DNA from 3 places in the Pseudomonas sp. C321 genome. Region 1 is predicted to be linked to each of the others. Evidence: riboswitches for the same ligand, from Rfam matches in the RefSeq annotation. Region 1 holds a riboswitch; each other region holds the start of a gene.
The links. A riboswitch is a leader RNA that binds a small molecule or an ion and turns the genes downstream of it on or off. The one in region 1 is predicted to bind cobalamin.
Positions count from the first base shown of each region.

Region 1 (9,996 bases):
AAGGCGCGGTGCGGGTGGTCGCCTACGTGGTGTCCGGCATCGGCTTTCTTGGCGCTGGGGTCATCATGCGCGAGGAAGGCAATGTGCGTGGGCTCAATACCGCAGCCACGCTGTGGGCCTCGGCGGCCGTGGGGGCTTGCGCCGGTGCCGACCTGATCCTTGAAGCGTTGCTCGGCACGTTGTTTGTACTGGCGGCCAATACCTTGTTGCGGCCGATCGTCAACAATATCAACCGCCAGCCGCTGGATGTGGTGTCTGCCGAGGTCACCAACGTCCTTTACGTGATCGCCCGGCGTACTCAGCAAAAGGCCGTGCTGGCGTTGCTGGAGGCGGAACTGGCGCGCTGTAACTACCCGGCCAGTGATGTCGACGTGCGGCCATTTGGTAGTGATGAGGTGGAAATCGAAGCCACCCTGGCGGTGACGTCGGTAGATGGGGATGAGCTGGATGCGCTGGTAGCGCGCATTTCCACGTCGACACTGGTAGTTCAAGCGTTCTGGAGCCCCAGCACTACCGAGTAGCCTTCGTCCCTCAACCCCACCCAACAGCAGTTTTTTACCATGTCTCGGGGCCACGCGCCCTGCCTCCCACCTGGTGAGTCAGCAACGTTGACTATGTTTTTGTGAGGAGAAGTCCTACAAGCCACTAGGACTTGCCCTTCAGTTGAAGCGTCCCTTCATTGCTAATGTTGCGCCCTTGCACCTAGTCGGAATTGAAGGTGCTGTCTTTTCAAGAACCGGGGCCAGGCGTATCTGAGTTGTTCCTGTTTATACAGCGCCGCTCGTCGGAACTGTGATTTCTCACAGGTAGATAGGCCCCGCGTGATGTGCAAGGGTACTGGCACCTTGATGAAATGATCGAGTCGTCGGTAATGGAATCAATCAGGGTGGTGTCTTCCCAGGGGAGTCGCATGAGCAAAGCGTTAATAGTGGATGATCATCCGTTCATTCGTGCAACCGTTAAGTATCTGTTGAAGCAGGAAGGCTTCGACAAGATTTTTGAGGCGGGCAATGGCGCTGACGCCATGCAGATCGCCAGGGAGGAGCGGCCGGACCTGGTCATCCTCGACTTGGCCATGCCCAAGCTGGGTGGGCTGGAGGTGATCAGCCGGATCAAGGCGCTGGGCCTGCCGTGCAAAATCCTGGTGTTGACCTCCTACCTGGCAGTGTTTTTCTCAACGCGCTGCATGCGTGCTGGTGCGATGGGCTTTGTCGCAAAAACCGGCGAGTTGGATGAGCTGCAAAAAGCCATCAAGGCCGTCATGTCCAACTACAGTTGCTTTCCCAGCCTGCCCACAAGCTCTGTGCGCCGGGATGACTTGCAATCCACCGAGCAACAACTGGTGGCTGCATTGTCGGACCGTGAGTTGACGGTGTTGCAGAAACTGGCCCTTGGCCTGGGCAACAAGGATATCGCTGAGGATATGCTGTTGAGCCACAAGACCATCAGTACCTATAAAACCCGATTGAAGGAGAAACTGCGCATGTCGTCGGTGGTGCACTTGTCCAAGTTCGCTCAGCGCAACCATCTGATCTGAAATGTCAGTTTCCTTGGGCCGGTGGTTCACAGCATTCTTGTTGATGAGCCTGTTATCCACCGCGGGCTTGGCCTTTGGCGAACCACGGTCCCTGCATTTACTGGGGCACTCCTACTTTGACGGTCAGCCGGTGACCCTGGGTGAGTCGCACTGGCGTTGGTTGCGAGAGCGGCGCACGTTGGTGATGGGGGTCTCCGGCCCTGATTATGCGCCGTTTGATTTGACTAACAATAATGGTGACCTAGAGGGCATTACTGCCGATTACGCAGGGCTGATCGCCCAGGCCTTGAACGTCACGGTCCTGGTTCGGTGCTACGACAGTCGCAATGAGGTGATCGCGGCGCTCAAGCGCGGCGAGGTGGACTTTCTGGGATCGGCTAACGGTTATGAGGCGGCGGACCCGCAGCTTGTATTATCGCGTTCGTATGCCAACGACCAACCGACGCTAGTGACGCGCATGGATGACAGCCAGGCCCTGAGCCCCGACTTGGCGGGCAAGCGCTTGGCGATGCTCTATCACTACATGCAACCGGCGGCGGTAGAGGCGTTTTACCCCAACGCTAGGTTGCAACTTTTCCCGTCGACCTTCGAAGCCATTGGCGCTGTTGCGTTCGGCCAGGCGGATGTCTACCTGGGGGATGCGATCAGTACCAATTACCTGATCATTAAAAACCACCTCAATAACGTACGCATGGCCGACTTTTCTACACTGGAGGTCAATCCTTTCGCTTTCGCATTCTCGCGCGACAACACCCGACTGCTAGGCATCGTCAATGCGGCGCTGCAAGTGATCCCGGTCAGCGAGCAAATGGAGATCCTGCGCCGCTGGAGCGCTGGCAATCTCGGTTTCATCGGCAAGGCCCGCCTGCGCCTGAGTGCCAGTGAACAGCGCTGGCTGGACAAGCATCCGCGGGTAAAGGTGGCGGTGCTCGACGAGTTTGTGCCGATTTCATTTTTCAACGAACAGGGCCAGTTTCAGGGCTTGAGTGCGGAGGTCCTGGCCCAGGTCAGCTTGCGTACCGGGCTGAAGTTCGATGTGGTGCGCGGCGGCTCGCTTCCCTGGCAAGTTGATCAGGTCAACGCTGGCGCTGTCGAGATGATGGGGGTTATCACCCCCAGCATGGAGCGCGAAGAGAAGATACGTTTTACCCGCCCGTACCTGACCAACCCCTTCGTACTGGTCAGTCGCAGCGGCACAGGCAATCCGCTCACACTGGAGGACATGCCGGGCAAGCGCCTTGCGATGATTGGTGGCAATGTCCTGCGTGAAAGAATTACCCAGGATTATCCCGGCATAAAGTTCGTGGAGGTGCAGAGCCCCGTGCAGGCCATGGAGCTGGTGGCCAGCGGCGAGGCTGATGCGGCGCTCAACTCGCTGATCAGCGCCCGCTACGTAATTGCCCGTCAGTACCGTGACCGTTTGCGCGTGACCAGCACGGTTGGCTCGCAGCCTGCCCGTATCACTTTTGGGGTCAACCGCAGCCAACTGGAGCTGTACTCGATCCTTGACAAGGCGCTATTGAGCATTACGCCTCAGGAAATGGATGAGTTTACCAATCGCTGGCGCACTGAAGTAGTCATCGAAGACGGCTACTGGTCACAGCACCGTAATACGATCATCCAGGTTTTTTCCCTGGCTGCACTGCTCTTGCTGGTGACGTTGGGCTGGGTGATCTACCTGCGCAGCCTGATTCGCAAGCGAGCCCAGGCCGAGCGAGCCCTGAGTGATCAGATGCGTTTTATGAGCGTACTGATCGACGGCACCCCGCATCCGATTTATGTTCGTGATCGCCTGGGGCGGCTGATGGCCTGTAACAGCGCTTACCTTGAGGTGTTCGGCTTCAAGCTTGAAAACGTGATCGGCAAAACGGTAGTTGAGACCGATACGGGCAACCCGCCCCAGGCCCAGTCCTATCATGAGGACTACCTGCGGCTGATGGAGCAGGGAGAGCCGCAGATACACGACCGTGTACTCAAGGCTCCAGGCGGCGCGACCTTGACCATTTACCACTGGATGCTGCCGTACCGTGACGGTGACGAAAAGGTGGTGGGCATGATTGCTGGCTGGGTGGATGTCAGCGAACGTCAGCGTTTGCTGGGGCAATTGCAGGAGGCCATGGAAGGCGCCGATGCCGCCAACCGGGCCAAGACCACCTTCCTGGCAACCATGAGCCACGAGATTCGCACTCCCATGAATGCGGTTATTGGCATGATCGAACTGGCCCTGAAAAACGCCGAACAGGGCCGGGTAGACCGCGATGCCCTGGAAGTGGCGTCCGATGCGTCGAGGGGCATGTTGGAGTTGATCGGCGATATTCTCGACATTGCACGCATCGAATCCGGGCACCTGTCCTTGACCCTGGAGCCCTCGAACTTGCATGAATTGCTGAAATCAACGGCGCGGATTTTCGAGGGCCTGGCGCGGGCCAAAGGCTTGTCGCTGCAGGTGGAGCTAGATCCGCTGATTGATCGTCCTGTGCTGATTGACCCGCAGCGTTTCAAACAGGTGGTATCCAACCTCTTGAGCAACGCCATCAAGTTCACCAGCAGCGGCCAGGTTCGGCTCAGTGCCCAGGGGGCGCCGGCCGTTGCCAGCGGTTACTTGAGTCTGAAGTTATGGGTGGAGGACACGGGGATTGGCATCAGCGCCGACGACCAGGCGCGGCTGTTCAACCCCTTTGTTCAGGGCCGCAACACCGAGCAGGCGGCCCGCAGCGGTTCTGGCCTGGGACTGGTGATCAGCCGCAGCCTGTGCGAGATGATGGGCGGTCAACTACAACTGAGCAGTGTCGTTGGGCAGGGCACGCGGGTCGACGTGACGTTATCGTTGGCAGCTACTGTTTCACCGCCCACCCCGGCGGTATCGGCTACCCCGCAAACATCTGCGGCCCATGTATTGAATATTCTGGTGGTGGACGACTATCCCGCCAACCGCTTGCTGCTCGCCCGACAACTGAGCTTTCTCGGGCATCGGATCAGTACCGCCGAGGACGGTATTCAGGGCCTTGAGCGCTGGCAAGAGGAGTGCTTTGATGGCGTCATCACCGATTGCAACATGCCGTTTAAAAATGGCTACGAGTTGGCGCGGGATATTCGCAGGCAAGAGCAGGCCAAAGGCCTGGCCCCCTGTTTGTTATTGGGCTTTACCGCCAACGCTCAGCCTGAGGAAGTGGACCTGTGCCTGCAGGCCGGAATGGACGGTTGCCTGTTTAAACCTTCCGGCCTTGAGGACCTGCGCGCGGCGCTGGCTTCACGTACCGGGATGCCCTCGATTGCCGAGCCCTTTGAGCCCGAGCCGCTAGCGAATATTGATTTGAGCCACCTGGTAAAGTTGACAGGCGCTGACACCCAGGCGCTTAAAGAGCTGCTGGCCCCATTGCTCGACAGTTTGCAGGTGGACCACGGGTTACTGCCGCAACTGCTGCGCACGCAGGATTTCCCCAGGTTGCATGACCTGGCCCACAGGGCCAAGGGCGGTGCTCGTATGGTCAACGCGCAGGTATTGACGCGCTGCTGTGAGGTATTGGAGAAGGCCTGTGAACAGCAGGATCGTGAGGCACTGGCGCCTGCGGTTGAAGGTGTATCTGAGGCTATCGACCACCTGCTTCACACGCTATTGACCTATTGCAATCAGCATTGACTGGTATGCGAACCTGGTTTTCAGTCGTTCAGAGAGTTGGGGATAACTCCTGGCGCATGTCCCTGAACTGCCGCGCCAGTCCCAGCACCACATTGGCGCTGCCAACCGTGGGTACCAGGTGGGTAAACGGGATATCGATCATGCGGTTTTCCCGAACCGCCCGCAGGCGCGACAACACTGGGTCTGTGGTCAGCAATTGGCGCTTGCGGCTGGCGGCGGCCAACAGGGTCGTGACGAAACTGCGCCGGCTTTCGCTGTCCAGGCCGTTGACTTCGCTGTCCAGGTAGAACACTGATAACGGTTTGCCAGGCTCGATCAACGCCTGGGCGCTGGCCAGGTCGGCGTCCATGGAGATACTCCAGGCCGGTCTCCGGGCTCACGCGTCTGGAGCCCTTCACCTTCCCATGGCGGTTTGGCCACAGTGGTGTGTCGAAGAGGTCACGCGTATACCGTTGCGGGGGCAGCACCGGACTTGCTCGGATGAGCGTACCGGTTTCCCGTTTCACCCCATGCACGGCGGCATGAGGCACCTGAAACAGGGCAGCATCTGAACATTCGCAAGTCCGCTCGTCAACTTGGCGGGGAAATTTCCGAACAATTGGCTTGTCAGGCAAGGGGCTGGCGCAGTATTGACTGCACACGTGATTCCCACACCAGAGGAGAAGGGGATGCAGGCCACACGTTTGACCCTTGTTTGCCACGCCACGACGCCGTATCAGAAACGCGGTCAATTCCCTATCGACCAGTCTCTGGAGATGGATTGGCGGCAGGTGCCGTTATCGCTGGCCGGGCGTTTCAAGAAAAACCTGCGCCTGCTCTGTGGTCCTGAAGCCCGAACCCGGCAAACGGCAACGTTGTTCGGCAACGGCGCAAAGGTCGATGAAGCCTTGCGCGATGGTGATTTCGGCAGTTGGCAGGGCCAGGATATCGACGAGGTCGACCGCGACGAGTTGATGACCTGGCTTACCGACAGCACCAGCGCCCCTCATGGTGGCGAATCGGTGCAACAGGTCTGCAAGCGGGTAGGGCAGTGGATGCAAACCCTCGAAGCTAATCCAGGACACGTGGTGGCGGTGACCCATCCCTTCATCATCCGTGCTGCCTTGCTGCACGTCATGCAATGTCCGGTCGCGATGTTCAATCTGATCGACGTGGAGCCGCTGTCATCCACCGAGCTGCGTTTCAACGGTGTCTGGCGCCTGCGCCTGGAAACTCACGCCTCGTAGCCGGAACATGGCAAAATCGCCGCCCCGTATTGAGAACACCTCATGAAGACTTTCCCATGAAGAGCATCCTGATCATCGGCATTGGCGCCGGCAACCCCGACTACATCACCATGCAGGCGGTCAAGGCGCTCAACCGCACCGACGTGTTTTTCCTGATGGACAAGGGCCAGAGCAAGGACAAGCTGATCGACCTGCGTCGGGAAATCTGCGAGACCTATATCACCGATCACGACTACCGCTTTGTCGAGGCTGATTGCCCCGAGCGAGTGCGCGGTGAAATCGACTACACCACCGCTGTGCAGGACCTGAATCGCGATAAGCAGCAGACCTTTGAGCGGGTGATCAACGAACAAATGGCCGACGGTGAAGTGGGCGCATTCCTGGCGTGGGGCGACCCGGCGCTGTACGACAGCACCATCCGCATCCTCCAGGCAATCCTCGCCACTGGCCGCTGTGAATTCGAGTTCGAAGTCATCCCCGGCATCACCAGCGTCCAGGCCCTGGCGGCCCAGCACAAAGTGCCGCTGAACCGCATCGGCCGGTCCATCGAGATCACCACAGGTCGCCGGTTGGCGGCGGGGCAGGTCAGTGACGCCGATACGTTGGTGGTGATGCTCGATGCAGAGGACTCCTACCGCACCGTGGCGGACAAGGACGTGGATATCTATTGGGGCGCCTACCTCGGTACGCCGGACGAGATCCTCATCAGCGGCAAGGTGGCTGAGGTTGCCGATGAGATTGAGCGTGTGCGCAAGGCGGCGCGCCAGGCCAACGGCTGGATCATGGACACTTATTTGCTGCGCAAGCCTTGAGGTTGATCCCCATGTTCAAACTGATCGTCTTGGCGCTGACGTTGTGTGCGGGTGTCGCCCACGCCCAATCTGCCCTGCACACGGATTTGCCGCTGTCGTACCTGGAGCAGACTCAAAGTGATTCACGCAACCAGCCCCTGGTGATTTTTCTCCATGGGTTTGGCAGCAATGAGCAGGACCTTTTCGGTCTCAGGGATGAACTGCCGTCGACCTGGAGCTACCTGTCAGTTCGAGCACCGGGAACGGTGGATGAGGATGGCTATCGCTGGTTTCGCAAGACGCCCGGCAATGGCGACTACGATGGCGAGACCGTCGATTTGCAGAGCAGCGCACGGCTGATCGAGGACTTTGTCGCCCAGGCCACGGCCAAGTATCACACCCAGAGCGACCGAGTATTCCTGGTGGGGTTCAGCCAGGGAGCGATCATGTCGTACGAGGTGGGCTTACGGCAGCCGCAAATGCTGCGGGGGATCGCGGCGTTGAGTGGCAGCGTGTTGCCGGTGCTCAAGGCTCAGCTCAAGACTCAGTTCAAGCCGGATGAGCAACTGGGCAAGCTGGCGATTTTTATCGGCCATGGCACGTTGGACCAAGCGTTGCCGTATGCCTCGGCCACGCGGGCCAATGAGGTGTTGTCGGGCCTGGGGCTGAAACCGGAGTTTCATGGTTATCCGGGCATGACCCATACCATCAGTAATGCCGAAGTGCAGGACCTGAAGAACTGGCTCCAAAAGAGCCTGCCCTAAACAAAGCAATAGCCGTGGAAATCGGCTTACTTGCCGCCCGTAATCTGCTTCACCAACACGCCATGTCCCTTGGCATCATCGGCCCGGGAAATCGCCTGGATTACCAGCAGGTGATTGCCGGAGCCGGCGAAGAATGTCGAGGTCAGGGTCTTGCCGCCCCCCATGGTCGCCGTGCTGTCAACCTGACGCATGCCCAAGCCCTTGAGGACCAGCTTTATTTCGCCCAGTTTCTTGAAGTCTGGCAGGGTGGCGCTTTGCTCCTTGACGAATCCAGTCACCGCGCCGTCGAGAAATTGCGGGTCGTTGTCCTTGATGGTGATGCCGTCATTACGCAGGGTCTCGGCCACGATCACCACGCTTTTGCCCGCCTGGTTGGTGTACATCGTGCCGCTGGCGCCCGCGGTGCCGTGGGCTTCATCGCCGGCCGGCAGTGCATCGGCGGTGTAGGCCTTGGGCAGGCCGAAGGTGAATTTGCCGTCCAGGGTGGAGATGGTCTGGCCGGCTGGCTTGTCGGCGGCGAACACTTGGCAGGCGCCCAAGCTTGCGGTCAGCGCGAGCGCCAAGAAGGCTGCGGTCTTGGTGAGGGTGGCCATGAAGCTCTCCAGGAAAGAACGAAGTTGCGCCGTATTCTGTCAGAAATTCGCAATGTCGTTCATGTCCATCCTCACGCCTTGTCGGACTCTTCCTCCAACCGATCCATCTCAAACAACCGCGCCAGCTCCGCGCGGGACTCCTGAGCTGACTGCATGACCTTGGCCGCGTCGTCGTACACCGCATGCTGGACGGCCAGCAGTTGCAGGTCGTGGTTCTTGAAGCGGTTGATCCGCGCATCGGCCTGGGTTTGGCTCAGGCCTAGTCCCACCAGGGTACGACGACTCATTTCCAGGCTGGAGTAGAACGTCTCGCGTACTGGTGACGCGTCCAGGTCCACCAGGCGATGGACGTGCTGGCGGTTACGCGCGCGGGCGATGATCTTCATGTGCGGGTACAGACTGCGCACCAGTTCGGCGGTCTTGATGTTGATCTCGGGATCATCCATGGCAATCACGAAAAACTCCGCCTGGTCGACCTTGGCCGCATGGAGGATTTCCGGGCGCTGTGGGTCGCCGTAGAACACCGGCATGCCGCCAAAACTGCGGGTCAGCTCGATAGTTTCCACCGAGGTGTCGAGGGCGATAAACGAAATGTTTTGTGCTCGCAGGATACGCGCCACGATCTGCCCCATGCGGCCCATGCCGGCGATCACCACCCGTGGCGCATCGCTCTCGATGGCGCGGTATTCCTCGGGTACTTTGACGGTTTTGCTCTTGGGTTTGAACAGTATCGGGCACAGCAGCAACAGCAACGGGGTCAGGGCCATGGACAGGGTGATGGTCAGCACCAGGATGTCGTAGAGCCGCGGTTCGAACAGGCCCTGGTCGCGGCCGATCTTGAACACCACGAAGGCGAACTCACCGCCTGCGGCCAGCACCACGCCCAGGCGCAGTGCACTTTCGCGATTGAGACCACCCGCCAGTTGGCCGATGCAAAACAGCAGCGGCAGCTTGATGGCGATCAGCAGCAGGGTCAGCCCCAGTACGACGATCGGCGCGCTGAACAATAGGCTGATATTGGCGCCCATGCCGACGCTAATAAAAAACAGCCCCAGCAACAGCCCCTTGAACGGTTCGATCTGGGATTCCAGTTCGTGGCGGTATTCCGAGTCAGCCAGCAAGAGGCCTGCGAGGAACGCGCCCAAGGCCATGGACACGCCCACCAGCTCCATCAACCATGCCGTGCCGATCACCACCAGCAGGGCCGTTGCGGTGGACACTTCTCGCAGCCCGGTCTTGGCGACGATGCGAAACACCGGTCGCAACAGATAACGACCGCCAATGATCACCACGACGATGCTGCCCAATACCTGCAAGCCGTGGTTCAGGTCCTGGGCGGCGGTAGTGGTGTGATTGTTGCCAGCGAGAAGCGGCACCATGGCGATCAGCGGGATCGCCGCGATGTCCTGAAACAGCAGAATGGCAAACGCCAGGCGGCCATGGGG
Region 1 is NZ_JBUZRB010000004.1:71,526-81,521, forward strand. It holds gene ACZRJ6_RS13115 (MgtC/SapB family protein) at 1-521, shown strand, start outside; gene ACZRJ6_RS13120 (response regulator) at 911-1,537, shown strand; gene ACZRJ6_RS13125 (transporter substrate-binding domain-containing protein) at 1,581-5,177, shown strand; partial or broken gene ACZRJ6_RS13130 (ABC transporter substrate-binding protein) at 5,206-5,535, opposite strand; cobalamin riboswitch at 5,522-5,726, opposite strand; gene ACZRJ6_RS13135 (histidine phosphatase family protein) at 5,846-6,403, shown strand; gene cobF (precorrin-6A synthase (deacetylating)) at 6,460-7,215, shown strand; gene ACZRJ6_RS13145 (alpha/beta hydrolase) at 7,227-7,958, shown strand; gene ACZRJ6_RS13150 (DcrB/PsbP domain-containing protein) at 7,985-8,551, opposite strand; gene ACZRJ6_RS13155 (monovalent cation:proton antiporter-2 (CPA2) family protein) at 8,623-9,996, opposite strand, start outside.

Region 2 (9,996 bases), on a different contig from region 1:
ATCGCCTGCCCCGGCCCGACAAACTGCAAATCCACCTGGGGATGCAGCCGCAGCGGATCAAAATCCGTGTGATTGCTGATACGCGGCAATACCGGCACCACTACCTTGAGCACCTGCGCCGCCTTGTCGATCTGACGCTGGTCGATGCCGTCTTCGGCCTCCAGGTGCAAATCCATCACGTAAGGCAGAACACCCAGCACCGGCTTGCCGGTGCGTTCTTCCAGCCAGTCCAGTCCCGGTTGCAGCAGCGCGATATCGCCACGAAAACGGTTGATGATGAAACCCTTGACCCGCGCCTGCTCCGAAGGCGACAGCAATTCCAGCGTCCCTACCAAATGAGCAAACACCCCGCCGCGATTGATGTCGGCGATCAACAGCACTGGGCAATCCACCGCTTCGGCAAAGCCCATGTTGGCGATGTCGTTGGCCCGCAGATTGATCTCCGCGGGTGATCCGGCACCTTCCACCATCACCACCGGATACGCCGCGCTCAAGCGGGCATGGGACGCCAACACCGCTTGCATGGCGATGGCCTTGTAGTCGTGATAAGCCACCGCATTCATGGTGGTGACGGCCCGGCCATGGATGATGACCTGCGAACCGGTGTCGCTATTGGGTTTGAGCAGCACCGGGTTCATATCGGTGTGAGGCGCCAGCTTCGCCGCCTGGGCCTGGACCGCCTGGGCCCGGCCAATCTCGCCGCCCTCGGCAGTCACCGCGCTGTTGAGCGCCATGTTCTGCGGTTTGAACGGCACCACCGCCACGCCCTGGCGCACCAGCCAGCGGCACAAGGCGGTGACCAAGGTGCTTTTGCCCGCATCGGACGTGGTGCCCTGCACCATCAAGGTACTCATGATGCTTCCTTGTACGCGGTGAGCGCTTGTTCCAGGCGCAGCCAGTCAGCGTCGGTACCCGGCAGGCCAAAGCGCAGGCTGCTGTCGTGGACAAACAGGCGCAGCAGAATGCCGCGCTGGGCCATGAATTCGTGCAGGTGCTCGGCGCAGTCGGTAATCAACCACTGGAACAGCGCGCAGCCGCCTTGCGGTCGCAGGCCATGCTGCTCCAGCAGTTCAAACAGTCGCTGGCTGGCTTCTTCGCAGCGCAGGCGCTGGCGCGTATGGCCGGCGACATCCTTAAGGCACACCTGGCCCAACACCCGCGTCGGCCCGCTGACCGCCCATGGCCCGACTTGTTCAGCAAGCAACTTGAGCAACTTGCGCTCGGCCAGGACAAAGCCCAGTCGAACCCCGGCCAGGCCAAAAAACTTGCCGAACGAGCGCAATACGATCAAGCCCACCTGATGGGTCTGGCTCGCCAGGCTTAACTGTGGGGTGTTGTCCATAAAGGCCTCATCCACCACCAGCCAGCCGCCGCGTTGGGCCAGGCGTGCGTGCCAGTCCAGCAGGCGTTGCGTCGTGAGGCTCAGGCCGGTGGGGTTGTTGGGGTTGACCACCACCAGCACGTCAAGGCTGTCGAGGAAGAAGTCCACTTCCTGCTCCAATACTTCACGCACGATATAACCGGCGCGGCGCCAGGCTTCGGCGTGCTCGGCATAGCACGGCGACAGCACGCCGACCTTGCCCGAACGACGCAGACGCGGCAGCAATTGGATTGCGGCCTGGGAGCCGGGCACCGGCAGCACCTGGGCGGCGCCGTAGTACTCGCAGGCGGCCGCCTCCAGGCCATCATCGGTTTCCGGCAGGCGCGCCCAGGCCCGCAGCGGGATCTCGGGGATCGGCCAGGGCCAGGGCGCCAGGCCGCTGGACAGGTCCAGCCAGTCGGCCTCGCTGATGCCGTATTGCATCGCTGCCTTGCGCAGCCGACCACCGTGCTCAAGCATAAAATTCAGCCCCCACACACAGAATCAACAACCATAGCCACACGCCGCGCTGCACCAGTTGCCAGCCTTGGTCGATAGAATCGGCACTCGCCGGCACACCTTCGCCCAATTGCGGACGCTGATGCAGTTCGCCGTGATAAATCGCTGCCCCGCCCAACTCGACACCCAGGGCACCTGCGCCCGCAGCCATCACCGGACCGGCGTTGGGGCTGTCCCAAGTCGGGCCTTGAGTGCGCCAGCACTTGAGCGCCAGCCGAGTTTTGCCCAGTAGCGCGTAGGTCAACGCCACCAACCTTGCAGGAATATAGTTGAGCAGATCGTCGATCTTCGCCGCAGCCCAGCCAAAACGTTCAAAACGTTGGTTGCGATAACCCCACATCGCATCCAGGGTATTGCTCAAGCGATAGAGCACTACACCGGGCACGCCGGCGATGACAAACCAAAACAGCGCGGCGAACACCGCATCGCTGCCGTTTTCCAATACCGACTCGGTGGCGGCGCGTGCAACTTCGGTGTGGTCCAGCTCGCTGGTTTGGCGGCTGACCAGATAACCGACGCGCTTGCGCGCCTCGTCCAGGTCATCACTGCGCAGGGCCTGGGCCACGGGCGCCACGTGTTCGCCAAGGCTGCGCATGCCGAGGGCGCAATACAACGCGAGGATCTCGATCACCCAACCCACATACGGCGCCCACGACAAGGCCGTGGCCAGCAGGGTCAGCGGCACCACCGCGATCACCCAGGCGGTCACGCCATGGCTGCGCCAGCCTCGGCCACCCGAGTTGAAACGCTGCTCGATACGCCCGGCGAAATTACCGAATGCCACCAGCGGATGCCAGCGCCTGGGTTCGCCCAGCAGCGCATCCAGCGCCACGGCAGCGACACTCAGCAAGGCCACACTCATTGACTCACTCCCCAATAATTCTCATACAGCATGTCACTCAATGGACGCGGTTCAGTCCAGCCTTCCAGCTGCAACATCGGTGCCGGGTAGAACTCGGCCACCGGGCCCAGACACAGCACCGCCAGGGGCTTGGCGCCCGCCGGCAAACCCAGCAGATCGGCCAGAGCCTGGGGCTCGAACAACGACACCCAGCCCATGCCCAGCCCTTCGACCCGGGATGCCAGCCATAGATTCTGGATCGCGCAGGACAAGGACGCCATGTCCATTTCCGGCAAGGTGCGACGGCCGAAGATATGCCGTTCGCGGTCATCCATCAGCGCGGCCACCAGCACCTCAGCGCACTCGTTGATGCCTTCGACCTTGAGCTTCATAAACTGGTCGGAACGCTCGCCGAGGGCTTCGGCGGTGCGAATACGCTCTTCTTCCACCAGTTGCTGAATCTTGCCCCGCAGGTCGCGGTCGCTGATGCGGATGAAACGCCACGGCTGCATCAGGCCGACGCTGGGCGCCTGGTGGGCGGCTTGCAGCAAACGGTGAAGCAGCTCGGGAGCGACGGTGCCGCCGCTGAAGTGGCGCATGTCGCGGCGTTCGGCGATGGCCCGGTAGACGGCTTCGCGGTCGGCCTGGGGGAAGGTGTTGTCGGTCATGGCCTCATTGCGGGCAAGCCCGCTCCCACATTGGCCTGGGTGTCTGGCACAAATAACGCTGCAATCGCTGTCGGGTTGGACGGGAAATAAAAGTGCACATAAGAGGCGGTCATCCGTCCCTGCCGATAAACCGCCTCGGCGCCGCGTCCGCCGTTGGGGCTCAGGCCCCGGGCAATCGGCTGCCATTGGGTACTGGTCAGGGAATGATGGTAGGTGTGGCCGCGCAGAACGCCTTCGGGCAAATCGACACTTTGCAGCGCCAGGGCGGCCAGGCGCTTTTGCATCACAGCATCGCCCTGAAGCAGTCCGAGTAATTCGGCGCGGGTGCCATCGACATCGGTGAGCGAGTCCAGCAAATACAGCATGCCGCCGCATTCGGCCAGCAAGGGCTTGCCGGCGCCATGGTGGGCGCGGATGGCGGTCAGCATCGAAGTGTTTTGCGACAACGCCAGGTGATGCAGTTCCGGATAACCACCGGGCAGGTACAAGCTGTCAGCTTCTGGCAGTTCACAATCATGAATCGGCGAGAAGAAGCGCAGCTCAGCGCCCATCGCTCGCAACAAGTCGAGGCCGGCGCCGTAGGTAAAGGCAAAGGCTTCGTCACGGGCAACGGCAATCCGTACACCGGCCAGCAACGGTTCGGCCTCTATCGGCTCAGGCGCAGCGAACTCTACCGGCGGCGGCAGCGCTACCTCGCAACTGCTACCCAACGCTTGCGCGGCGGCATCCAGGCGCAGATCCAGGTCATTCAATTCGCTGGCTTGCACCAGCCCAAGATGACGACTCGGCAGCTCGATACCGGTCTCCCGCGACAGTGCGCCGTACCAGCGCAGGCCTTCGGTAAGGCTACCTTCCAGCAACTGCGCATGACGCAGGGTGCCGACGCGATTGGCCAGCACCCCGGCGAACGGCAGATCAGGCTGGTAACGGGCGAGCCCCAAGGCCAAAGCGCCAAAAGTCTGGGCCATCGCCGTGCCGTCGATTACCGCCAGCACCGGCACGCCAAAATGCCGCGCCAGGTCAGCGCTGGACGGCGTGCCGTCGAACAGGCCCATGACGCCTTCGATCAAAATCAGGTCGGCCTCCCCCGCCGCTTCCCACAACAGCCGCCGACTTTCCTGCTCGCCGACCATCCACATGTCCAATTGATAGACCGGCGCACCGCTAGCGCGCTCGTGGATCATCGGGTCGAGAAAGTCCGGGCCGCACTTGAACACGCGGACCTTGCGCCCGAGATTGCGGTGCAAGCGGGCCAGTGCGGCGGTGACGGTGGTTTTGCCCTGGCCTGACGCCGGCGCGGCGATCAAGACTGCAGGGCAGTGACGGGACTGCTTCAAAGTTCAATGCCCTTCTGTGCCTTGATACCGGCCTGGAACGCGTGTTTGAGCACGCCCATTTCAGTGACGGTGTCGGCCATTTCAATCAGTTCCGGCTTGGCGCCGCGGCCGGTGACCAGTACATGCTGCATCGGCGGGCGGGCTTGCAGGTCGCTGAGGACCTGGTCCAGGTCGAGGTAGCCGTGCTTGAGGGCGATGTTCAACTCATCCAGCACCACCAGGCCGATGGACGGATCGCGCAGCATTTCCTGGGACACCACCCAGGCGGCTTCGGCCGCGGCGATGTCGCGCTGGCGGTCCTGGGTTTCCCAGGTAAAGCCTTCGCCCATCACATGGAAACGCACTTGCTCGGGGAAGCGGCGGAAGAACAGCTCTTCACCGGTGCTGTTGCGGCCCTTGATAAACTGCACCACACCGCACTGCATGCCGTGGCCCATGGCCCGGGCCAGCATGCCAAAGGCTGAACTGCTCTTGCCTTTGCCATTGCCGGTGAGCACCAGCAGCAATCCGCATTCGTTCGGTGAATTGGCAATGCGCTCGTCGATCACCGCTTTTTTGCGCAGCATGCGCGCCAGGTGGCGCTCGTCACGATCGGGGGATTCAGTCATGGCAGCTCTCCGTTGGGGCTGGACAAAAACGGCGGGCAGGAAAAGAGAAAGCAAACAGCCAAGCATCGCCCACCGTGATGCTGTTGGATGAATCAGGCCGGTCTCCGGGCTCATGAGTGGCGTTGCGCGCCGAGGGTGCGCCTTCCCATATCGCGGGGCGATACAGTGGCGAAAGCACCGTCTTGACTCATTTACCGTTGCGGGGGCAGCGCCGGGATCGTGGCTTCACTGTGTACAAGTGCGCTCACTCACCGGCTTCCCTGTTTCACTCTGTTGACGCACACGCCACAGAGCACCTGAAACAAGCGGCGAAGGTTAGTGGGTTGGGGGTGGAGCGTCAATTAAAGCTGGCGGCGCACTTGAACCATCGCAGCGCGTCGTGCCTCTATGACTACAGGTATTGAGGAGAAAAACATGCATAAGACCCGACTCGCCTTACTCATCATGGTCGCTGGCACCCTGGCCGCTTGCGGTGATAGTTCCACCTTGCAAGTGTCCGACGGCACCGGGCCCTCGCCCAAGCTGCCGGAGCCGAACAAAACCCTGATCCCCACCGTGAATATCGCCCCGGCGATTGGTTGGCCGAACGGCGTCAAGCCCACTGCGGCGGCCGGCACCCAGGTGGCAGCGTTCGCCGAAGGCCTGGATCACCCGCGCTGGCTGTACGTACTGCCCAATGGTGATGTGCTGGTGGCGGAAACCAACGCACCGCCCAAGCCGGACGATTCCAAGGGCATTCGCGGCTGGGTGATGGGCAAGGTCATGGGCCGAGCCGGCGCTGGCGTGCCGAGCCCGAACCGCATCACCCTGCTGCGGGACGCCGACCACGATGGCGTCGCTGAAACCCGCACGGTGTTCCTGGAAAACCTCAACTCGCCGTTCGGCATGACCCTGGTGGGCAACGACCTGTACGTCGCTGACTCGGACAAGCTGTTGCGCTTCCCTTATCAGTCAGGCGAAACCTCCATCAAGGAGGCTGGCACCAAGGTCGTCGACCTGCCGGGCGGCCCTCTGAACCATCACTGGACCAAAAACGTGGTGGCCAGCAAGGATGGCAACAAGCTGTACGTCAGCGTCGGCTCCAACAGCAACGTCGCGGAAAACGGCCTGGAAGCGGAGCAAGGTCGGGCGGCGATTTGGGAAGTAGACCGCGCCACCGGCCAGCACCGCATCTTCGCCTCTGGCCTGCGCAACCCCAACGGCATGGCCTGGGAGCCGCAAAGCGGCAAACTGTGGACGGCGGTCAACGAGCGGGATGAAATCGGTAGCGACCTGGTGCCGGACTACATCACCTCGGTCAAGGATGGCGGCTTCTATGGCTGGCCGTTCAGCTACTACGGCCAGCACGTCGATGTGCGCGTGACTCCACAAGACCCGGACCTGGTGGCCAAGGCCATTGCGCCGGACTATGCGGTCGGCCCGCACACTGCATCACTGGGTCTGACCTTCGCCGAGGGCAGCAAGTTGCCAGCACCGTTCAGTAACGGCGCGTTTATCGGCCAGCATGGCTCGTGGAATCGCAAGCCTCACAGTGGTTACAAAGTGATCTTTGTGCCGTTTGAAGCGGGCAAGCCAAAAGGGCAACCGGTGGATGTGCTGACCGGGTTCCTCAACAGCGATGAAAAAGCCATGGGCCGGCCAGTGGGCGTGGTGATCGATCAGCTGGGGGATTTGCTGGTGGCCGATGATGTGGGGAATAAAGTGTGGCGGGTGTCAGCAACTAAATAACCTGCTAACAAGCCTCAAGCTGCAAGTGGCCGTTAGGCGCCTTCTTGCAGCTCATAGCTTGAAGCTTGTAGCTGCTTCTTAGGGATTACGCGCCAGATGCTCCGGCGGCAATACGCGCTTGGCGCTCAGGTACGCATTCTGCCAATACGCCTTGGATAGCGTGTCCAGCTTCACCGTACCGCCCGTTTGCGGGGCATGCACAAAGCGCCCTTCGCCCACATAGATTCCCGCGTGGCTGACCTGCGAGCCGCCATTGGTGGCAAAAAAGAGTAGGTCGCCGGTTTGCAGGGCATCTTCACTCACATCCTGGGCACGCATCACGATCAGTTCGCGGGTGGTGCGTGGCAAGGAGATACCGGCAGCGTCACGGTAGACAAAACCAATCAGGCCGCTGCAATCAAACCCCGAGTCCGGCGTATTGCCGCCCCAGCGATAAGGCGTGCCGACCAGGCCCAACGCACGAAAAAGTACGTCTTCGGCAGCCGGAGAAAAGGTTTGGGTGGAATAGTTGAACACCGGCTTGGGCTTGACGGCCACGGGAGGTGGACGACTTGCGCAGGCGCTGAGCAGCGCGGCGCAAATGACAAGAATTAGGCGGGCCGAGGTCGACATGGGCAGAACGATCCTGATCTGGATGCGGCTTTCGTTACCGAAGGCTGAAAACCAGACCGCGCAAGCAAAGCTCGCGCGATCAGCTCACAACAATATCCAAGGATTCTAGCGCTTACACGTCAAACTTCAAGTATCACTTTAACTTTACTTGCGGGAGGTAACGGTAGTCGGGGCCATGGCCAGGGCGCGCTTGGCTTCGATAAAGGTCTTGCTCCAGTAACTATCGCCCAACTTATCGACCCGAACGCCACCGCTACGACGGCTGCTGGAGTGGATAAATTGGTCATCGCCCAGGTAAATACCGGCGTGACTGACGCGACCACGACCATTGGTACTAAAGAAAAGCAGATCACCAGGCTTGAGGTTGTTGCGAGCGACCAACGGTGCATCAACGTTGATCATTTCACGAGTGGAACGCGGCAGCTTCATGCCGGCCTCTTCGCGAAACAGGTAACCGATGAAACCGCTGCAATCGAAACCGGCTTCAGAGGTACCGCCGAAACGGTAACGGGTGCCGACCAGGGACAGACCGCGCTCGAGGATGCTGTCGGCCAGAACTGGAAGCTGATAAGGCTTGCTGTCGGAAAACTCAGCCAGTTCTTTTTCTGTCGCTACTTCTTCTGAATAGACAGCTTCCTGGTAAGCAGTGGAAGACTGCGCAGCGACAAATTTTTGTTGATTGTGTTGTTGAGGCTTTTGCTGCTCAGCCACCTGTTGAGGGTGGGTGGCGCAACCAAACAACAGGGTAACAAGTGCGAGAGGCACGAGGGGTGCGAAGCGATTTAGCATGGGCACGACCGTGGCTGGATGTGTAAAGAAGCCGAGACTATGCCTTCTATCATATCGATTTGCAAATTCAATCGTGATCCATGTGACTTCTTGTTTGGGCCATGACATCTAAGCCCTTAAACCCCTACAAGACCCTTTTGCGTGGCCAAACAGGCTAAAACGCAGAATTTCTGGCGCCTGCAAAATGCCAAGAGCCCCTATTTTAAAGGGCTGGCTACCAGCCGAGGGTTTCTTTCAGGAAAGGAATAGTCAGCTTGCGCTGGGCCTGCAAAGAGGCTTGATCGAGGCGTTCGAGCAATTCGAACAGCGCACTCATGCTGCGGGTGCCACGGGTGAGGATAAAGTGCCCGACTTCATCGGTAAGGTGCAGGCCCCGACGGGACGCACGCAATTGCAGGGCGCGCAGCTTGTCTTCATCAGACAGTGGGCGCATCTGGAAAATCAGTGCCAGGGTCAGGCGAGACTTGAGATCCGCCAGCTTCACCGGCAACTCCCGAGGCGAGGTGGACGCAGCAATCAGCAAGCGCCGCCCGCTGTCACGCAAGCGGTTGAACAGATGAAACAGCGCCTCTTCCCAATCCGCCCGCCCCGCAACTGCTTGCAGGTCATCCAGGCAAACCAGTTCGTATTGTTCAAGGTTGTCGAGGATTTCGGTGCCCCGATCCAGTAACTCGGCCAAAGGCAGGTACACCGCCGGTTCGCCCATCTGCTCAAAACGCAGGCAAGCGGCCTGCAACAAGTGGGTACGCCCCACGCCGTCCTTGCCCCAGAGGTAAATCAGGCTTTCGGTCCACCCGGCGTCGGCTTCGCAAAGCCGCTCGACATAGCCGAGTGCAGCGGCATTGGCGCCTGGGTAGTAATTGATAAAGGTAGCGTCGTCACGCAGACGCACACCTAGGGGCAGCTGAATCGGTTTCATGCTGACTGAACGGTTCCAATCGGACCGTTAGTGGCCTCTGTGAAAAGTGTGCAAAGTTTATACCCGTGACGCCGGGTGCACAATGCAGCAGACCACAAGCAAAATCAAAGGTTTGCGTTAACGTGCTGGATTTCGTAGAGATTATTTGACGCCACGGCCACTGGCCTGGGGAGCAACTACGACAAACCCGGCACTGAGCCGGGTTTGTGAGGGAGCGCTGAACCTCGACCTTATAGATTGGGCTCGTCGACACCGGTGTAGACATCTGAATCCTTGTACAGGTCGTGCACATGGCGCACCAGTACCATGATCACTGCCGCCACTGGCAATGCCAGCAGGATGCCGGTAAAGCCAAACAGTTCACCGCCCGCCAGGATCGCAAAGATCACCGCCACCGGGTGTAGACCGATCCGATCCCCCACCAGCAATGGCGTCAGCACCATGCCTTCCAGCGCCTGGCCCACCATGAATACCGCGACAATCCCCAGCATCGGGTAGAAGTCACCGCCAAACTGGAACAGCCCGGCCACCAGCGCCGCACCAATGCCAATGACAAACCCCATGTACGGCACAATCGCCGCGAGGCCAGCAATCAGGCCGATCAACAGGCCCAGT
Region 2 is NZ_JBUZRB010000001.1:240,326-250,321, forward strand. It holds gene ACZRJ6_RS01065 (cobyric acid synthase) at 1-854, opposite strand, end outside; gene cobD (threonine-phosphate decarboxylase CobD) at 851-1,840, opposite strand; gene cbiB (adenosylcobinamide-phosphate synthase CbiB) at 1,833-2,741, opposite strand; gene bluB (5,6-dimethylbenzimidazole synthase) at 2,738-3,388, opposite strand; gene ACZRJ6_RS01085 (cobyrinate a,c-diamide synthase) at 3,385-4,725, opposite strand; gene cobO (cob(I)yrinic acid a,c-diamide adenosyltransferase) at 4,722-5,333, opposite strand; cobalamin riboswitch at 5,412-5,648, opposite strand; gene ACZRJ6_RS01095 (PQQ-dependent sugar dehydrogenase) at 5,748-7,061, shown strand; gene ACZRJ6_RS01100 (C40 family peptidase) at 7,140-7,673, opposite strand; gene ACZRJ6_RS01105 (C40 family peptidase) at 7,818-8,462, opposite strand; gene hda (DnaA regulatory inactivator Hda) at 8,677-9,381, opposite strand; gene ACZRJ6_RS01115 (AI-2E family transporter) at 9,612-9,996, opposite strand, start outside.
Region 2: another riboswitch for cobalamin. It lies ahead of cobO (cob(I)yrinic acid a,c-diamide adenosyltransferase); the one in region 1 lies ahead of ACZRJ6_RS13130 (ABC transporter substrate-binding protein).

Region 3 (9,996 bases), on a different contig from region 1:
CGCAGCGCCGTAGCGCTTGCACAGTTTGGCGTGATAAATGAACTGCTCCACGCCTTCCTTCATGCTGATGGAGTTGACGATACCCTTGCCCTGGATGCACTTGAGGCCCGCTTCGATCACTTCCCACTTGGAGGAGTCGATCATGATCGGTACCCGGGAGATGTCCGGCTCGCCGGCAATCAGATTGAGGAAGGTCACCATGGCCTTCTTCGAATCGAGCATCCCTTCGTCCATGTTGATGTCGATCACCTGGGCGCCGGCTTCCACCTGCTGCAGGGCGACTTCCAGGGCTTCAGTGTAGTTGTCTTCACGGATCAGCCTTGCGAAGCGCGCGGAACCGGTGATGTTGGTCCGCTCGCCAACGTTGACGAACAACGAGCTGCGATCAATGGTGAAGGGTTCCAGGCCCGACAGGCGGCAGGCCTTGGGGATGTCGGGGATCTGACGTGGCGCATAGCCGGCCACGGCCTTGGCGATGGCTTCGATATGGCCCGGCGTGGTACCGCAGCAGCCGCCGACGATATTGAGGAAACCGCTCTGGGCGAACTCCTCGATGACCTTGGCGGTCTCTTCCGGCAGTTCGTCGTATTCACCGAATTCGTTGGGTAAACCGGCGTTTGGGTGCGCGGAAACGTAGGTGCTGGCCTTGTTCGACAACTCTTCCAGGTACGGCCGCAGTTCGCTGGCGCCGAGGGCGCAGTTCAGTCCGACGGAAATCGGCTTGGCGTGGCAGATGGAGTTCCAGAACGCTTCGGTGGTCTGGCCCGACAGAGTCCGTCCGGACGCATCGGTGATGGTCCCGGAAATCATGATCGGCAGTTCGACACCCAGCTCTTCATAGACGCCTTGCACGGCAAAGATCGCGGCCTTGGCGTTGAGGGTGTCGAAGATGGTTTCGATGAGGATCATGTCCGCACCGCCTTCGATCAGGCCCTTGGTGGCCTCGGTGTAGTTTTCCACCAATTCATCGAAGGTCACGTTGCGGTAGCCGGGGTTGTTGACGTCCGGCGACAGCGAACAGGTACGGCTGGTCGGGCCGAGCACGCCGGCGACAAAGCGCGGCTTGTCCGGGGTCTCCAGGGTTTTCGCGTCGGCAACCTTGCGCGCCAGGCGGGCGCCTTCTACGTTCAATTCATAGGCCAGCCCTTGCATGCCGTAGTCGGCCTGGGACACTTGAGTGGCGTTGAATGTGTTGGTTTCGAGGATGTCGGCGCCGGCATCCAGGTAAGCCTTCTCGATCCCGCCGATCACGTCTGGGCGAGTGAGGATCAGCAGGTCGTTATTGCCCTTGATGTCGCTTGGCCAATCGGCGAAGCGTTTGCCACGGTAGTCCTCTTCCTCCAGTTTGTAGCTCTGGATCATCGTGCCCATACCACCATCGAGGATCAGGATGCGTTCCTTGAGGGCTTGGTGAAGGGCTTGCAGACGAGCGCTACGATCGGGCATGGGACTACTCTGGTCAGGCATTACGGAGGGCGTGGATCATAGCAAACCTGTGCGCTTTTAGAGCATGTTCGGCTTTTGCATGAATATCGCTCATGTTGGGTGAGGGTGCAGATCGGTAGAATCACCGGGATTTTCACCGTATGCATTGAATCGGGACCGGAAACATGTCACTTCGCCTCATCATCAGCGCCGTTCTTGCGCTGATCGCCAGCAGCACACAGGCCCAAGGTCCCGCGCAGAGCCTTTCCTATACCCGTGATATCCAGCCGATTTTCACCGAGAAGTGTGTGGCCTGCCATGCCTGCTACGACTCGGCCTGCCAGCTCAACCTGGGCAGCGGCGAAGGTGCCGCACGGGGCGCGAGCAAGGTTGCGGTCTACGACGGTGAGCGCAGCCAGGCTTCGCAGCCCACGCGCTTGTTTTACGATGCGTTCGGCAAGGCGCAGTGGCAGGCGCTGGGCTTCGGTTCGGTTTTGGACGCCCAAGGCAGCCAGGCGGCGTTGATGGCGCGGATGCTCGACCTGGGCCACAAGACGCCATTGGCGCCCAATGCCAAGTTGCCCGCCGAGATTGTGCTGGGCCTGAACCGGGAAAACATGTGCCCGCTGCCGGGGGAGTTCGATGCCTATGCCAGCGACCACCCCAGGGAAGGCATGCCCCTGGCAGTTACCGGCCTGACCGACCAGCAGTACCAGACCCTGCAACGCTGGTTGGCCTCCGGTGCACCCATCGATGAACAAGGGCTGGCGCCGAGTGCCCAGGAGGCCTTGCAAGTGCAGCAGTGGGAAAACCTGCTCAATCAGCCCGGTGCGCGGGAAAGCCTGGTGGCGCGCTGGCTCTACGAGCATCTGTTCCTTGCCCATATCTATTTAGAGGGCGGCGAGCCGGGGCATTATTTCCAGTGGGTGCGCTCGCGTACGCCCAGCGGCCAGCCGATTGACCTGATCAACACCCGCAGACCCAATGACGACCCGGGCATCCAGGTGTACTACCGCTTGTGGCCGGTGCAAGGGGTTATCGTCCACAAGACGCATATCACGTACCCGTTCAGCGCCGAGAAAATGGCCCGGATCAAGTCGCTGTTCTACAGCGGCGACTGGCAGGTCCACGCGCTGCCTGGCTATGGTCCTGCACGCCGGGCCAATCCGTTCGAGACCTTCGAGGCCATCCCGGCCAAGGCGCGCTACCAGTTCATGCTGGATAACGCCGAATACTTCGTACGCACCTTTATTCGCGGGCCGGTATGCCGTGGGCAAATCGCCACTGACGTGATCCGCGACAACTACTGGACCCTGTTCCAGGACCCCGAGCACGACCTGTACATCACCGACGCCCGTTATCGCGGCCAGACCACGCCGTTGCTGGCGATGCCGGGGCAGAACGACGATGTGGGCAGTGTGTTGAGCCTGTGGCGGGCCTACCGCGACAAGCGCAACGAATACGAAGCCCTGCGCCGGGACAGCTACGCGGATCTGCCGCCGCCGAGTTGGTCGAGCCTGTGGACAGGTAATGACAATGCCTTGCTGTCGATCTTCCGCCATTTCGACAGCGCGTCAGTGAACAAGGGCCTGATCGGCGAAGTACCGCAAACGATGTGGTTGTTCGACTATCCGCTGCTGGAGCGGACCTATTACCAGTTGGCGGTCAACTTTGACGTGTTCGGCAATGTCTCCCACCAGGCGCAGACCCGGCTGTATTTCGACCTGATCCGCAACGGCGCCGAGCAGAACTTCCTGCGCTTGATGCCAGCCGACTCCCGGGACGGATTTCTCGATGACTGGTACCAGAACAGCGGCAAGGTCAAGCTGTGGCTGGACTATGAGGCCATCGATAATGACAAGCCCAGCGGGCTGAAGCTGGATGAGAAGGACCCCAAGCGCGATTTCGCCAACCAGTTGCTTGCCCGTTATGGCGACCTCAATGCGAGCCCTGACCCGATCAACCGCTGCATCGGCGCGTACTGTTCGCGGCCCGCAATTGATCCGGCGTTGCGAGACGTCGAGCAGGCGTTGAGTCGCCTGACCTCCCGACCTGCGGCGGGCCTCAAGGTGATCGAGCAACTGCCTGAAGCGACGATGTTGCGCATCGAGACCCGTAGCGGCAAGCGCGAGGTTTACAGCCTGTTACGCAATCGCGCCCATAGCAACGTAGCGTTCATGCTCGGTGAGGCCTATCGCTATCAGCCTGGTCTGGACACCCTGACCATTTATCCTGGCGTGCTCAGCAGCTATCCGAACTTCATATTCAATATTGCTGCCGAAGACGTGCCCGAGTTCGTCGAAGACATGGAATACGCCAAGGACGCCAAGCGGTTTGAGAGAATCGTCGACCGCTGGGGTGTGCGCCGCAGTCATCCGCAGTTCTGGCTGTATTTCCACGATTTGTCGCAGTACATCCGTGAAACCACGCCGATGGAAGAGGGCGTATTGGACATGAATCGCTATGAAAACCTTTGATTACGGCGCGTTTTCTTTTCCGACAAAAATACTAGGACTTTGTGCCTCCGCAATGATTGGCGTAAACTGCCGGCAAGCCTGTGAGGATTTTCCATGACTGCCATAACCATTACTGACGCCGCCCACGATTACCTGGCTGATCTGCTGTCCAAGCAGAACACTCCAGGTATCGGTATCCGTGTCTTTATCACCCAGCCTGGCACCCAGTACGCAGAGACGTGCATTGCCTACTGCAAGCCGGGGGAAGAGAAACCCGAAGATACCGCCCTGGGGCTCAAGAGCTTCACCGCGTACATCGACGCCTTCAGCGAAGCCTTTCTTGACGATGCCGTGGTTGACTACGCCACCGATCGCATGGGCGGCCAGTTGACCATTAAAGCGCCTAACGCCAAGGTGCCGAGCGTCAACGCCGACAGCCCGGTCAACGAGCGTATCAACTATTACCTGCAAACCGAGATCAACCCTGGGTTGGCCAGCCACGGCGGCCAAGTCAGCCTGATCGACGTAGTGGATGACGGTATTGCCGTGTTGAAATTCGGCGGCGGTTGCCAGGGCTGTGGCCAGGCGGACGTGACCTTGCGCGAAGGCATCGAGCGCACCTTGCTTGAGCGGGTTCCCGAGCTCAAGGGTGTACGTGACGTGACTGACCACACGCAGAAAGAAAACGCCTACTACTAAGGTGTTCGCTGCGAGCATGAAAAACGGCGCCCCGTGAGCGCCGTTTTTTTATGATCTTAATTCAATGGGTTATATGGGTTTTGTAATAATTAGGGTTAAGTGTGGGGCAGGTTTGAGTACATATCCGTTGCTGCGGTAATGGCGACTTAGGGTTACGCCCTTACGGCGTGTCACTTTGCAAAAGCGGCAAAGTAACCAAAACGCTCCTGCCCTACCTATTGGCCTCTGGTTTTATGGGCAGGCAGATCAAGAGCCAGATCAAAAGCAGAGCAAAGCCAGCGCCAATCCGCTTTTCTGTAGGAGCGAGGGGGACGCCTAGTTCTTGCTCGCGAAGAACCTGAGGGCGCCGCGGTGACTCAGGAAACCAGCGTCATCGTTAACGACCATCGCGAGCAAGCTCGCTCCTACAGTGGGCATGGGATACGTTTTTGCTTTTCACCACTCAGGTCGGCTACCAGGCCGCCGTGCTTTTGCTTTTGATCTAAGGCGCCCCGTTAACCACGATGGCTGAACGCAGGCATTGATCCGTGGGTAAACCGGCAGGACGCCGGTTTAGCCGCGCTGGGCCAAGGATGGCCCATCGCGGCGGCCCACGGAGCAATGCCGGAGTGAAGGCATGCCGAGCCTAGGCGAGGCGCCAAGTGGTGGGGCAAGAGCCTTTTGGTTACTTTTGGGCTCTTTTCAAAAGTGACACGCCGTAAGGGCGTAACCCTAAGCCGCCCTGACTAAAATAACGGATATGTACCCAACCCACAGGGTTTTGCATTAGCATCCGGGAATACTCAAGGCCGATATAAGTGCGCATGACCTGCGCGATACAGCGAGGACTCGCTGAAACCGTCACTGGCCAACACCCGGCCCACCACAATCAATGCCGTCCGCCTGAACCCCTTGGCCGCTACCTTTTCGGCAATATCCGCCAACGTACCAATAACCCAATCCTGATCTGGCCAGGTTGCACGATGCACCACGGCAATCGGGCAGTCGGCGCCGTAGTGAGGCAGCAGTTCAGCGACGATCCTCTCCAGATGATTGACCCCCAGATGAATCGCCATAGTCGTACCGTGGCTGGCCAGACTATTAAATGACTCTCCCGCCGGCATCGCAGTTTTATCGGCATAGCGGGTCAGAATCACGCTCTGGGCGATATCCGGCAGGGTCAGTTCAGCCTCCAGCAGCGCCGCACAGGCGGCCACGGCTGTCACGCCCGGAATGATCTGGAAGGGAATGCCCAGCTCCCGCAGCCAGCGAATCTGCTCGCCAATCGCACCATACAAGCTAGGGTCGCCGGAATGCACCCGTGCCACGTCCTGGCCGTTTTCGTGGGCGGCCTTGATCAAACCGATGATCTGCTCAAGGTGTAGTTCGGCGCTGTTGATCACCTGTTCGGCCTGATGACCTTCCAGCACGGCGGCCGGTACCAGCGAGCCCGCATAAATGATCACCGGGCAGCTGCGAATCAGCCGCTGGCCCTTGACGGTAATCAGTTCGGGATCGCCGGGGCCTGCGCCGATGAAAAAGACGGTCATGACGGTTTCCTATGCAAAAAAAACAAGCGTGCAAGGCTTCAGATGAAGATTGCTCATGATCAAGGCAGGCGATTATCGAGATTTTAGCCGCAACTGGCTAACGCAAAGGTGGCCTGGGCGTTTTTCTGACGGGTGATCAGCAGCCTCGCCGACCCCTGGGCCAAGTGTTCAGCCAAGGCCAGGGCGGCACTTTCGGCAACGCCATGGCAGCCGGTATGGGCGAAGGCGATAGCCGACTTGTGGCTGAGCCGGGGTTCATACAGTGCCAATTGCCCGGCACTGAAAAACTGCAGCGGCAGGTTCAAGGCCTTGGCCAATGCCAACAGCCCTGGTTCATCCTGTTTGAGATCAATACTGGCCAGTGCAGTGATGCGTTGGCGATCGATGCCGCCCTCGTCGAGGGCCTTGTTGAACAGGGCAAGCAGGGTGTCAGTGTCGCAGCCACGCTGGCAACCCAGGCCGACCACCAGGGTCGGCGCTGTGTTGTCAGTGGTCATGCTGAGTATTGATCGTCACGGTTACGGCGAAACAGCCAGGCGCTGATCAGGCCCAGGGCCAGCCAGAAGGCAACGTTGGTCAATTGCGAGGCAATCTTGAACTGCGCTTCCAGCGCTTCAGGAGCCAGCATTGAATGGGCTTCCGGTTGCGGCGCGCCAATCACATGGGGCACCGCCAGGATTGCCACGCCCAACACTTTCAGCAGCCAGTTGCGACCGAACACGATCAACGCAATACCGGCGGCAGTGGAACCGGCCGTGCCGATCCACCAGATTTGCCGTTGCGCCAGGTCAGCCGCAGCAGTGCCCGGCAGTTCCGGTGGCAGGCCAAGGGTTGGCGCGAGGACGAAGGTTGCATAACCCGCCAGGCCCCACAACAGGCCTTGAGCGGTGCGGGTTGGCGCACGCAAGGTGTAGAGGCCGGCCAGCATCAGCGCGAAGCCGACCGCGACCACCAGGTTGCCGCCCGTGGTGGACAGCACGCGCTGCCAGCCGTTTTCCGGCTCCCAGGCCTCGGCGTCGTGGCTGTGAGCGGCAGCGGTGCCGTTGGCATGCTCATGCATCTGGGTAGCCGCGGGGGCGTTTTCGAAGGTTTCCGCCTGGAGAATCAGCGGCGCGACCCAGAAGCTTTGCAGCAGGGTCAGCAACAGGGCAGCCAACAGGCCGGTGAAACCTGCGGTTTGGGCAATTCGCTTGATCATGTCGGCAGGTCTCAGTGGCACGGGAACGCGGCGCTGTGGCGGGTATCGTGGGCGGCGTTGTGCACGGCCTCAATATGGGAGAAACCGGCGAAATAGACCAGGCACGCGCCCAGAATCGACGCACCGATGGCCGCGGTCAGGCGTTGGCTCAAGGTGGCGGTGTTGCTTGCGGTATGCGAGGTGCTGCTGATGATCGACATGGCACGTCCCTTTCGAGTGTCAGGGTGAAACGAGCGCATGAAAACCCTGCGAGCCAGGCACGCAGAGTTCTGAACAGCGCCCGCCCACCGCGGGTTTGTTATTTGATTGATCGGGCCGGTCTCCGGGCTTGCGAGGGGGCTCTTGAAAAGAGTCGACCTAAAAGCATCGCCTTCCCATGCCATCTCGGCACAGTGGATCTGATGCTTCGCTCGCTTACCGTTGCGGGGGCAGCACCGGACTGGTCATGGCTTGAGTCAAGCACATGATTTACCGGTTTCCCGTTTCACCCTGTGAAGGGCACCCGAAACAAGATGTGTAGGAGAGCATGGGTGAGGGATGGTAGTCAAATTGACCGAGCCCCTGTAGCCTTGCGCCTTCGAGGTTCTTCGGCCCAGGTCGAAGCTAAGAAGGGAACGCGGTTGATGCCGCGGCTGCCCCCGCAACTGTAAAGGGTTGATCTGACTGCCACGCCACTGCCTGAACAAGGCGGGAAGGCGCAGCCAGCGCCAGTCGCAAGACCGGCAAGCCCCAAGCCAGGAGACCTGCCTCGCTACGATTCTCAACTTTCAACCGGGCGGGGTGATCCGGTGGCGAAATGGGCTTCTGCGCGCCGCCGCAGGGCCAATCGTCCCGTCTGCCCGCCACCTTGCCAAAGGGCATCCGATGAAAACACTGGCCAAACTCCCCGTCACCATCGTTACCGGCTTTCTCGGTTCGGGTAAAACCACCTTGTTGCGCCATATGCTCGACAACGCTCAGGGCCGTCGCATCGCCGTGATCGTTAACGAATTCGGCGAGCTGGGCATTGACGGTGAAATTCTCAAGCAGTGCTCCATCGGTTGCACCGAAGAAGAAGCCAACGGCCGCGTGTATGAACTGGCCAACGGTTGCCTGTGCTGCACCGTCCAGGAAGAGTTCTTCCCGGTAATGCGCGAGCTGGTAGCCCGTCGCGGCGACCTCGACCACATTCTCATTGAGACCTCGGGCCTGGCCCTGCCAAAACCGTTGGTCCAGGCCTTCCAATGGCCGGAAATTCGCAGCGCCTGCACCGTTGACGCGGTGATCACCGTGGTCGACAGCCCGGCCGTGGCTGCTGGCACCTTCGCTGCCTTCCCGGATCAGGTGGATGCCCAGCGCAAACTTGACCCGAACCTGGACCACGAATCGCCGCTGCACGAGCTGTTCGCCGACCAACTGGCCAGCGCCGACCTGGTGATCCTCAACAAATCCGACCTCATCAGCGCCGAAGACCTGGCCCGCGTGCGCCTGGAAGTGGCTGAAGAGTTGCCGCCAGCGGTGAAGATCATCGAAGCCAGCAGCGGTCGCGTGCCATTGGACGTGTTGATTGGCCTGGGTGCCGGTTCCGAAGAGCACATCGACAGCCGCCACAGCCATCACGATCATCATCACGAAGGTGAAGACGACCACGACCATGACGCCTTCGACTCGATTTCCATCGAGCTGCCACAAGCCGACGAAAGCCTGCTGCTCGATGCCTTGACCCAACTGGTGGTCCGGCACGGCATCCTGCGGGTCAAGGGCTTCGCCGCAATCCCCAACAAGCCAATGCGCCTGCTGATCCAGGGCGTGGGCACCCGTTTCGACAAGCACTTCGACCGCGCCTGGCGCGCCGATGAGCCGCGCGCCACACATCTGGTGCTGATCGGCCAGGAACTGGACGCCACCTTGCTCGAAGCGCAATTGCGCGCTGCCCTCAGCGTTTAAGCCATGCACCTGCTCAGGACCCAGCCCGGCGGTTTCGTCTCGGATGACAACATTGCCGACCTTGGACAAACCCCCGCCGAACTGGTGATCCTGTGCAGCGGCGACTCCAGCCTGGCGCTGCTGGCCGAAGCTGCCCAGCAGTTGCCCGAGGATTACCCGAGCCTGCGCCTGGCCAACCCGATGCAGGTGCAGAACCACGCCTCGGTCGACCTGTATGTCGATGAGGTGCTGCGCCACGCCAAGGTCATCCTGATTTCACTGCATGGTGGGATCGGTTATTGGCGTTACGGTATCGAGCGTTTGGTGCAGTTGGCCGAGCGCGGTGTGCAACTGATTTTGGTGCCGGGTGACGACCGTCCAGACCCGGAACTCAGCGGCCTGAGTACCGTCAGCGCGCAAGAGCGCGATCGGCTCTGGCACTTCCTGCGCCAGGGCGGCCTGGGCAATGCGCTGGATTTCTATCGCTGCCTGGCCAACGGGTATCTGGGGCGCGACTATGGCTGGTCCGAGCCGCAAATCCTGCCGCGTACGGCGATCTATCATCCCCATAAAGCCAACGCGTGCCTGAGTGATTGGCAGGCCGACTGGCAGCCCGATCTTCCCGTGGCAGCAGTGCTGTTCTACCGCTCCCATTTGCAGGCAGCCAATACCGGCTTTATCGATGTGTTCTGCCAGCGCCTGCAGGCAGCGGGGTTGAACCCATTGCCCATGGCTGTGGCCAGTTTGAAAGAGCCCGGCTGCCTGACGGTGGTCGAGGACTTGC
Region 3 is NZ_JBUZRB010000013.1:28,722-38,717, reverse strand. It holds gene metH (methionine synthase) at 1-1,446, opposite strand, end outside; gene ACZRJ6_RS24645 (fatty acid cis/trans isomerase) at 1,611-3,902, shown strand; gene nfuA (Fe-S biogenesis protein NfuA) at 3,996-4,580, shown strand; partial or broken gene ACZRJ6_RS24635 (outer membrane lipoprotein carrier protein LolA) at 4,902-4,997, opposite strand; gene cobM (precorrin-4 C(11)-methyltransferase) at 5,363-6,109, opposite strand; gene ACZRJ6_RS24625 (cobalamin biosynthesis protein) at 6,193-6,606, opposite strand; gene ACZRJ6_RS24620 (CbtA family protein) at 6,603-7,307, opposite strand; gene ACZRJ6_RS24615 (CbtB domain-containing protein) at 7,319-7,507, opposite strand; cobalamin riboswitch at 7,604-7,828, opposite strand; cobalamin riboswitch at 7,871-8,072, shown strand; gene cobW (cobalamin biosynthesis protein CobW) at 8,172-9,233, shown strand; gene cobN (cobaltochelatase subunit CobN) at 9,237-9,996, shown strand, end outside.
Region 3: another riboswitch for cobalamin. It lies ahead of cobW (cobalamin biosynthesis protein CobW); the one in region 1 lies ahead of ACZRJ6_RS13130 (ABC transporter substrate-binding protein).